3 regions of the Peribacillus sp. FSL R5-0717 genome follow, and region 3 is predicted to be linked to each of the others. Evidence: riboswitches for the same ligand, from Rfam matches in the RefSeq annotation. Region 3 holds a riboswitch; each other region holds the start of a gene.
The links. A riboswitch is a leader RNA that binds a small molecule or an ion and turns the genes downstream of it on or off. The one in region 3 is predicted to bind preQ1.
Positions count from the first base shown of each region.

Region 1: linked by a shared signal. The riboswitch ahead of queF (preQ(1) synthase) and the one ahead of queC (7-cyano-7-deazaguanine synthase QueC) in region 3 are both predicted to bind preQ1.
Region 2: linked by a shared signal. The riboswitch ahead of NYE65_RS15085 (QueT transporter family protein) and the one ahead of queC (7-cyano-7-deazaguanine synthase QueC) in region 3 are both predicted to bind preQ1.

Region 1 is NZ_JBBOOF010000001.1:3,174,310-3,177,592, forward strand. Features, by position in the region: gene NYE65_RS15435 (EamA family transporter) at 225-1,082, opposite strand; PreQ1 riboswitch class I at 1,213-1,258, shown strand; gene queF (preQ(1) synthase) at 1,363-1,863, shown strand; gene NYE65_RS15445 (aspartate kinase) at 2,067-3,283, shown strand, end outside.
Region 2 is NZ_JBBOOF010000001.1:3,105,265-3,108,547, reverse strand. Features, by position in the region: gene NYE65_RS15100 (DUF3892 domain-containing protein) at 1-270, shown strand, start outside; gene NYE65_RS15095 (hypothetical protein) at 353-1,165, opposite strand; gene NYE65_RS15090 (YbaK/EbsC family protein) at 1,270-1,791, opposite strand; PreQ1 riboswitch class I at 1,964-2,008, shown strand; gene NYE65_RS15085 (QueT transporter family protein) at 2,015-2,500, shown strand; gene NYE65_RS15080 (TVP38/TMEM64 family protein) at 2,624-3,280, shown strand.
Region 3 is NZ_JBBOOF010000001.1:1,197,337-1,200,619, forward strand. Features, by position in the region: gene queE (7-carboxy-7-deazaguanine synthase QueE) at 1-184, opposite strand, end outside; gene queD (6-carboxytetrahydropterin synthase QueD) at 177-647, opposite strand; gene queC (7-cyano-7-deazaguanine synthase QueC) at 647-1,312, opposite strand; PreQ1 riboswitch class I at 1,368-1,410, opposite strand; gene NYE65_RS05830 (hypothetical protein) at 2,039-2,254, shown strand; gene NYE65_RS05835 (hypothetical protein) at 2,726-2,869, opposite strand; gene pgsB (poly-gamma-glutamate synthase PgsB) at 3,039-3,283, shown strand, end outside.

The DNA.
Region 1 (3,283 bases), 2.0 Mb from region 3:
CAGAATTAAATGAGGTGGTTGTACCTATTTCTTTTATACCCGTAGCAGAAGGATAATCAAACATTTCAAAAGCTAAAATCGTGAGAATTAATATTCAAAATTATCTGATATTTTAAGTGAAGTGTCAACACTTTTTTTTTGACATGCCCCATTTTCAGGTTTTTTAAAAAACGACCTGGCTTGTATACATGACAGCCAGGTTGTTTTTTTAAAACGAACTATATTCATATTTTAGTTAAAATAATACCGATTAATGCTGCAAGGACACCAGCAATTTGATAGTTTTTTAGTTTTTCCTTGAATATATAACATCCAGCGAATACGACAACCAAACAGTTCAGGCTGACGACAGGGAAAATGATGCTTGCGATGCCAGTGTTCAACGCAAAGAAATAACATCCATAGCCTATCATGCTTAAAAAGCCTACTAAGGAACCGATTTTGACTTCCTTTAGCTTGATTTTTTCTTTTTTAAAGGCTAGAGCCGAAAGAAGATAAAGCATTCCGCCTCCATACATTGATACAAGGATATCAAGGGAGTTTAATTGAAGACGTGTTGATGTCGTCATAAGAATGCCGAGCACACCAAAAGATAAGATGGAGAGTAATGTGTGCATCATCCATGGGACATATTGATGATTACCTTTTGCATTAGGTGTATATTGGATGACTAATGTAGCGATAAACATGCAGGCGATTCCACTCCACTGCAAGGAAGAAATATGTTCGTGAAAAATTAAAGCTGCACAGAGAATGGGGAATATGGCATTCGCTGCGATTAATGGAGATGTCAAGCTTGCCGGACCTTTTTCAAAGGCGCTTGCCATCTGGATGTTACCATTGGCGTTCAGTACACCAATTGCTGCACCAAGCATGATGGACAGCCAGTTCAGCTGCAAACCATCCATTAATACTCCATAAACAATGGACAAAATAAAAGCTGAAAAATAAAAGAAAAATTGGATATGTATCTTGGAATACCCTTTTCCGCTGCTCCATTTAAAAATGCTGTTATTGATTCCGAAACATAAACTCGTGATGAGTGCTGCAAAAATCCACATTGACTTAATCTCTTCCTTCATGTAGGATAAACTTCTTCTACATTTTAAGCTGAATGCCCTTAGGAATCAAACCAAATTTAAAATGTATGATTGACAGATTAGATATTTTTTTCTATATTTACTATGACAATTTTAAAATATTTCCCGATAAACGGGAGAGGTTCATAGCATCACCCTCTTAAAAAAACTATGGCTTTGATATTTTTTGCGAATCAACCATATCTTTGAGGAGATATGGTTTTTGTTATATAGAGGCCCATTTTATGAATCTCCCTGAAATGTGGGATTAGGAGGACTTTTCATGTCTGGAAGAAAAGAAGAAGAATTAAAAAAAGATATCACACTGCTTGGGAATCAAGGAACAAAATATACATTCGACTATGCTCCTGAAATCCTTGAGTCATTCGATAACAAGCATCCGAACCGGGACTATTTCGTCAAATTCAATTGCCCGGAATTCACTAGTTTATGTCCAATCACGGGCCAGCCGGACTTTGCTACCATTTACATCAGCTATATTCCCAGTGTGAAAATGGTGGAAAGTAAGTCTTTGAAACTCTACTTATTCAGCTTCCGCAATCATGGTGATTTCCATGAAGACTGCATGAACATCATCATGAATGATTTAATCGAATTGATGGACCCTAAATATATTGAAGTCTGGGGCAAGTTTACACCTAGGGGCGGAATTTCCATCGACCCTTACACGAATTATGGGAAACCAGGTACGAAGTATGAGGAAATGGCGAATTACCGCTTGATGAATCATGACTTATACCCGGAAACCGTGGATAATCGCTAAAGAATAGGAGGGACAATGGGCATATGCCCGTTGTCTTTTTTTAGTTTATAGCTAATTTCGATCAGTGGTTCTGTCATTCTGTCCTTTTTAAGAGTACAAATGTCCTCCCATAATGGAATTTCCACTTGATTGTTTCGAGAAAAAGCGTAATAATAGGGAGAGTTAATTTTGACAGAATATTTACGAAAATAGGGGATGTCGAGATGAAAGTTGCAAAGTTTGGTGGAAGTTCACTTGCGTCAGGTGATCAGTTGAGGAAGGTATTCGAAATTGTTGTTTCTGATCCAGAGAGGAAGATTGTGGTCGTTTCTGCTCCAGGAAAACGCAATTCCGATGATATAAAGGTGACGGATTTATTGATTGAAGCTGCGGAACAGCAGCTGCGCGGGGATAACGGAGAGCATTTGATAGAAGATGTTGTATCCCGCTATGCGAGCATTGCTGAAGAGTTGGATATATCCGAGAGTGTAATCACAGGGATTCATGAAAATTTAATGGCGCTGCTGCATGCAGATCAAACGAACCCAAAGCGCTATCTGGATGCCTTGAAGGCAGGTGGCGAGGATAATAATGCGAAGCTGGTCGCAGGTTATTTCCAAAGCCTTGGAGTGGAGGCACAGTATATCAATCCGAAGAAGGCAGGCTTGATCGTAACGGATGAAGGTGGATTTACCAGGGTGCTGCCAGAGTCTTATGATCGGTTATATGCTCTGCGTGATGAGCCGGGAATCGTTGTATTCCCAGGATTCTTCGGATATACGTTAGATGGTGATGTGTTAACCTTCTCAAGAAGCGGTTCCGATATTACGGGTTCGATTCTTGCTAATGGGGTCAAAGCTGATTTGTATGAGAACTTTACGGACGTGGATGCCGTTTATGCGGTGAATCCAAATGTGGTTTCCAATCCGAAGGGAATCCGGGAACTAACCTATCGTGAGATGCGTGAGCTTTCTTATGCAGGTTTCTCGGTATTTCATGATGAGGCGCTGATTCCTGCATTCCGGGCGGGAATACCTGTCCATATCCAGAATACGAACAATCCGGCGGCACAAGGGACCCGCATTGTGAATACACGGGATAATACGAACGGGCCTGTTATTGGGATTGCAAGTGATAAAGGATTTTGCAGTATTTACATTAGCAAATATTTGATGAACCGGGAAGTTGGTTTTGGCCGGAAACTGCTGCACATCCTCGAGGATTATGGAGTTTCATATGAGCATATTCCATCAGGCATCGATGATGTGACGCTTATTCTAAGGCAGGACCAGATGAAAGGGGATACCGAAAAGAAAATCATTTCCCGAATCAAGAAAGAGCTTCATGCCGATGAAGTGAATGTGGAACATGATCTTGCCTTGATCATGGTTGTAGGGGAAGGAATGCGCCATAATGTCGGTACAACGGCAAGAGCGTCAAA
Region 2 (3,283 bases), 1.9 Mb from region 3:
TATAAACAGCAGGGAACACCGCAAGCAAACCAAAGTGATTCAGCAGCAGGAAAAGAAGAAATCATCGCCGTAAGGAAAAATGAAGAGGACAATATTATCGCCATCAAGACGAACTCCGGCCGCGAACTCGACTACCCCTCAGCCCTTGCGGAAGCCAAAGCTGGCAACCTGGCCAACGTTGACGTCTTTCATAAATATGGACGTGACATATTACGGAGTGAGCCCGATGGGATAAAAGAAAATAACCTGGATCAACTGCCGGAGTTTTGAATTTTTCGGGAGACTGCCTGATACGGGCAGTTTTTTTCTATCTGGATGCGCAAAAAAAAGAACCAGCATGATTAGCCAGATCTTATTTTTCATAAGGATAGGATTCAGAGATTTCGAGCATTCGGCCGCAGGACTCGACAACCTCGATGATTTCCATCCATGACATGTCCAGACCCAGTTCATTAGCATGGGAAATCTTATCCCGTAATTTTCGGATGGCATTCGCATCCTTCTTCCCTTTACTTTTCGAAGGGATTTGGAAGAAGTGCCTCAATTCTTTATCTTTATGTATAATATCGAATTTATCACTGATTTGCAGGCACTCTATTATATTGATATCCTCATTTTTATCGATTCTCCTTTTATATAATTCGGTTGCCTTTTCTAAACGGTCTTCGCTGATCATTGGATACCAGCTGCCATCGCCGAATCTATCCAGGATGATATCGCTCATCCTCATTTCCAATAAGGTAATATATCCGAATATCAGCATCCTGATCGGAGGCTTTTGGAGGTCGGCATGGGTAATCAACATTTTAATTGAATTATTCTCTAATACGAACACCCTTGTCTTATTCTTAAAAATATGGAGAAGCTGGATCAAAGGGGTTGAATTCGAAACCATTTCCCTTGGTGAGAAGTTTCTCATATATTCAGAAATACTTCCCTCACCTAGTTCTTGCCTTTCGATATATCCGATGATTTCCCCTTGATCTTGGACTGCCAATATATCAAAATTCTTTTTTTTCATTGCTTTCTGGATATCCAGCGCCAGATCGTTTTTATGGCAAAACTCAAGCTCCTGGGCAATGCTCTTAACCGTTATATTTTCTTCATAAAGAGTTTTAAGACTCAGATAGCTGCTATTACTTTTTCTTTCGCTTCCATTTAACATCTTTCAACCTCCGATCAGGAACACTTTCTGCCCGTTTTCCGCTTTAATAATAGAAATGAATGCGGCCCCAAATAAAGTTCACTTAGTGGACTCCATCCCATTCATCAAATGCCATCAACTGCATTTCCTGCCGCCGTTTCCACATTCTCCTTTTCTTCCCACCCCTTACAAACATCCACCCAATCCTTGGCACCTGAATATTCAAATAATTCAGCGAGTGTAAGTTCTATTGCAGAGTTTGAACTGCCGCAAGCCGGAAACAATGACTCGAAGCGCTTCATCGATACATCAAGAAAAACAGCTAAATCGTTTGCCAGGCCAAACGGGCAAACGCCTCCGATTGCATGGCCGGTCTGTGCAAGCACTTCATCAGGTGAAAGCATTCGTGCCTTGAAACCGAACGTCTGACGAAATTTCTTATTATCCACTTTCGCGTCCCCTGTGGCAACGACCAAAATCGCGTGTTCACCTTCCCCTTTAAAGGAAAGGGTCTTGGCAATCCGCGCTGGGATAACACCGATGGTTTCCGCTGCCTCAATCACCGTGGCACTAGATGTTTCGAACTCTTTTACGTCACCTTCCCGATTCCATTGTTTAAAATGGCTTTTGACACTTTCGATCGACATATTAATATTCACTCCTTTTTATGTACATATTGAAATAATATCATCCTTCATTGCAATAATTCAAAATACAATTGTGCTGCTTCATCTGATTGGAAACCTATAAATTAAAACCATTCTTTACAAATTGACGAAACAAGCTTACGTGGGATACTATTAATCATCGGGTAAACGCCTGCACGTGGTTCGTAACCATCCCACGATAAAAAACTAGGGAGAGAGTAAAATGAATGTTCGTACACTCGTGATAAACGGGTTATTGGCTGCCTTGTATGTGGCGGTCTCATTGGTGTTTAAACCAATAGCTTTTGAGATGTTCCAATTCCGTGTACCGGAAATGTTGAATCATCTGATTGTATTCAATAAAAAGTATATCTACGGTATCGTTGGAGGAGTCTTCATATCGAATCTGCTCTTTTCGCCGATGGTGCCATATGATTTGATTTTTGGGGTGGGCCAATCCCTGCTCGCCTTATTGCTTGTCATTTATGTTTCTCGTTTCATAAAAGGCATTAAAGGACGTATGGTCGCTACGATTATCTTTTTCACGTTCACAATGTTTTTAATTGCAATTGAACTGAACCTTGCCTTTGGCTTGCCATTCTGGCTAAGCTGGATGACTACAGCTGTCGGTGAGTTCGTTGTCCTTTTGATTGGAGCGCCAATCATTTATGGAATGAACAAAAGAATTCAGTTTGAAAAGTGGCTTTAAAAGGAATCTTCGCGCCGTTAAGCCACTATAATGGAAAAGAGCTGTCTGCATGATGCGGCAGCTCTTTTTTTTCACCATTGAACTTGAAAATGATAAACTATTAGTAAGAATGGTGGTGGCCCTTTGAAAAAAGTCCTGACCATAATCGGTCTACTTGTAATCGCAATTTTTATATACTCTAATGCAGAACTGTTCACTTTGGTTTGGAAAAGTGATTTGGATTCTGTTATTGGCATATTGAAGGAAAATCTTTTGCTTACATTTATTGTGACATTCGTTTTGATGTTTGTACAAAATTCTTTTACAATCATCCCCTTAATTTTGCTCCTGACCATCAATGTCACGATATTAGGATTCATATATGGCTATCTATGGAGTTGGTTTACAAGTGTTGTTGCCTCAGGATTCATTTTTTATGCAGCAAGAAACTGGTTTCAGGAGCTTCTTTTAAAGAAGATTGGTGAAAAATGGCAAGAATCTGTAGTGGAGCATGGCTTCATGTACGTGTTTACAGGCAGGATTTTCCCGCTTATCCCAACAAGCTTAATTAACTTGGCGGCCGGAGTCAGCACCGTCACTTTCAAAGACTTTTTATTGGCGACGGCACTTGGCAACCTTATATACTTTTTCTTCCTATCACTGATTCCCTATGGACTGCTATCTGTTGAAATGAACCAATATACGCTAGCGGCTCTTGCACTCCTCTTCTTACTATTCTTCATGGTCTATAAGCGTGCAAAAAAGAAGAAGAAACTAACCTTCTTCAGAAAAAACAGGTGACCA
Region 3 (3,283 bases):
TTTCATCGGCAGTCATCTGAACGGTCTCTTCCTTCCCTGTGCCATCCCAAGTAAAAGCGGAATCACACCAGGAACATGAATAATCGCAGCCAGCCGTCCGAACGAACATGGTTTTTTGACCAATGACCATTCCCTCTCCTTGGATGGTCGGCCCGAAGATTTCCATTACCGGAAGTTTACTCACTTTCCATCCACTCCCGTCTGGCTTCGGCATAGCTTGTCGGCGTTTCGTACAGTCGAACAAATTCGACTCTTGCACCCTCATATTCTTTTAATGAAAGGGCTTCGGCCATTTTTTCATAAATCCAGACTACCATATTTTCAGCTGTTGTATTCATGAGCGGCAGGGTTTCATTCAAATAACGATGATCCAGGTGGATTTCGATTTCATTTTTCCAGATATCCTTGATGTCCCCAAAATCTATCATCAACCCGCGTGAATCCGTATACCCGCTCAATCCGAAAATGACTTTATACGTGTGGCCATGCAGGTTCTTGCATTTCCCTTCATAGTCATGCAGGTGGTGCGCCGCGTCAAAGGTGAATTCCTTACTCACGAGAACCCTCTTGTTTGTATACTTCAATTGGCTGCGCTGAATATCTTCATCTATTTTTTGGAGTTTATCCACTATCTTAAAACCGTACATCATGAAAGCACCTTCCGTCTGCTTACATAGTCATCCAGCCCTTTTTTCCGCAGATTGCATGCCGGACAATCTCCACAGCCATTGGAGATGATTCCGTTATAGCAAGTCAGGGTCTTTTCGCGGACAAAGTCGAACGCGCCAAGCTGGTCAGCAAGCTCCCATGTTTCCTCTTTATTAAGCCACATTAGCGGCGTATCAATCACGAATGACTGGTCCATCGATAAGTTCAAGGTCACATTCAACGATTTAATGAATACATCGCGGCAGTCAGGATATCCGCTGAAATCCGTTTCACAGACTCCTGTGACAATATGTTTAGCGCCAATCTGACTCGCCAGCACTCCGGCAAACGAAAGGAACAGCAAATTCCTCCCTGGCACGAACGTCGACGGCAGCTCCCCTTCTTCTCCGTCCGCCACTGCGATATCACTTCTCGTCAATGCATTCGGTGCCAGTTGGTTCAGCAGCGACATGTCAAGGATATGATGGTTCACACCCAATTCCTTGGCAATGTTTTGAGCGCATTCGATTTCCAAGCTATGCCGCTGATTATAATCGAACGTCACCGCTTCCACTTCCTCAAATCTCTCCAATGCCCAAAACAGGCACGTCGTACTGTCCTGTCCTCCGCTAAACACAACCACTGCCTTTTCTTTCTTCTTCATTTCTATAAAACTCCTTTTTACGGAAAAAAACAGCACCCTAAGAATAGAGCACTGTTTCTCCTTAGTTTTTTTGAGAGGGTAGCTAGAACCTCTTCCGCCTTAACGCGGAATATTATATTTTTCCAAGTCAATAGTAACTTGAAAATGATAAGAAATCAAGATGTTTATATAAAGTGAACATTAGACCTGATGGCAAATTTGGTTAACTTTTCATTACTTAAAAATTACATTAAAAATCCGATAAAAAAAAGTGAATAAAATATCGATAAGGGGTCCAATAATTTGAAAAGCGTTAAAGCCCGTATGCGGGAAATTGCTTTTTTCCCTCCCACATAAGGGAAGTTTCATTTTCATAAATTCGGGGAATATATAACTATACACAATAATGAACCATTAAAAAGCAAATCTATCAAAAGCGGCTGGAAGTGAATATTTTCCTTTGTTTTCAGAATATTTAGTGTATAATGAATATAAGGAATATTTTAACTCAAATAATCATTGCTTCCAATACCCGCTTTCTGCAATCCCGACATTCCCTTTCAATACCATGCACGGTCACTTACTCAGCAAGGATCCATTACATGCTTTTTCTCGAATCAAACCATTCACAACTTTATTCACACAAAAACATAATTTCCACTCCAAAATTGCAAAAAAAGGTTAAACTTCACCAACGATATGTTACTATTAAACTAAGACCTTTTAACCCCATAAGGAGGAATTCATATGAAACGTTTTTTCAAATTCATCGCAGATTTTAACGAAAGAAAAGCATTGCAACGGGAAACCAAAGAATTCTTTCGCAAAGAATACGAAAATTATATGAAGATGAATCCTGACAATCAACGTAAAAAAAGGAGATTAGCTCCTAGATTTTATGTGATTGATGGCGGTAAAAAGGACTCCACCCTTGAGATTTCTGAGAGAAAGAAATCAAGTTAACCTGGATTCCTTCCATTATCAGCTACCCATGCTGTAATTCAAGACCCACAAAAGGTAAATCTATCCATGTTTAACGGAGATCCGTGACCATTCCATTCATTTACAATATATAAGCCGAAAGCCCAGATATGCTTCTGGGCTTTTTTTATTTTTCATTCTTATATAAACACTTTATCTATAGAAGAAACTAGGTATTTTTTAAAAGAAATGGGCTAACTCTAGTTCATTTCATTTTTTAGGTAAAAGGTCAATTATAGACCTATGGGTATTCCCGAGGAAAATACTAAAAAAAAGAGATGTGTTCTTTTACTCATCTTTGTCCATATTCAAAAGAGTTCAACTAATTGAGTCGTTAGATGCAATATTTCACATTGAATGAAAAATCCATAAAAATTGTAACCTTTATGTCAAACAATGGGTATATACAATTAACAAACTGTAATAAACCTCACTTTTTAAAAAAAATATTATTCAAATATAGCCATTATGAATTAGGTTCAAATGCTCATAAAACCATTTTGATTCTGACTGAAATGGGGCTTTATTAAACTTTCCATAATTTAGTGTAAATGAAACCTCGATTCCCTCGATTTCCAGCCATATCTTTGTACTCATAAAATAATTCATCCCATTAGATACTATTACACACTAATATACATATATTTGAAAAAGCTGTTGATAACTATATTACGATAGAATAATTGGCTCTTGCCTATTAAGTTTAAAATCATGTAGTGTGTATTCAGTAATTCAAATAATTGAAAAAAAGAGAGGTTAAAAAAAAATGGCACCAATATTTATTTGTGCGATCTTTTTGCTTGGCTATGGCATTTTTGAACAAAAACGCCATCAGAAGCGTCTCGACTCCATCCCGGTACGTGTGAATGTGAATGGGATTCGAGGGAAATCGACTGTAACGCGTCTAATTACAGGTGTGATCCAGGAAGCAAAATACAAAACAGTAGGTAAAACAACCGGAACATCAGCAAGAATGATCTATTGGTTTACCGACAAGGAAAAACCGATTGT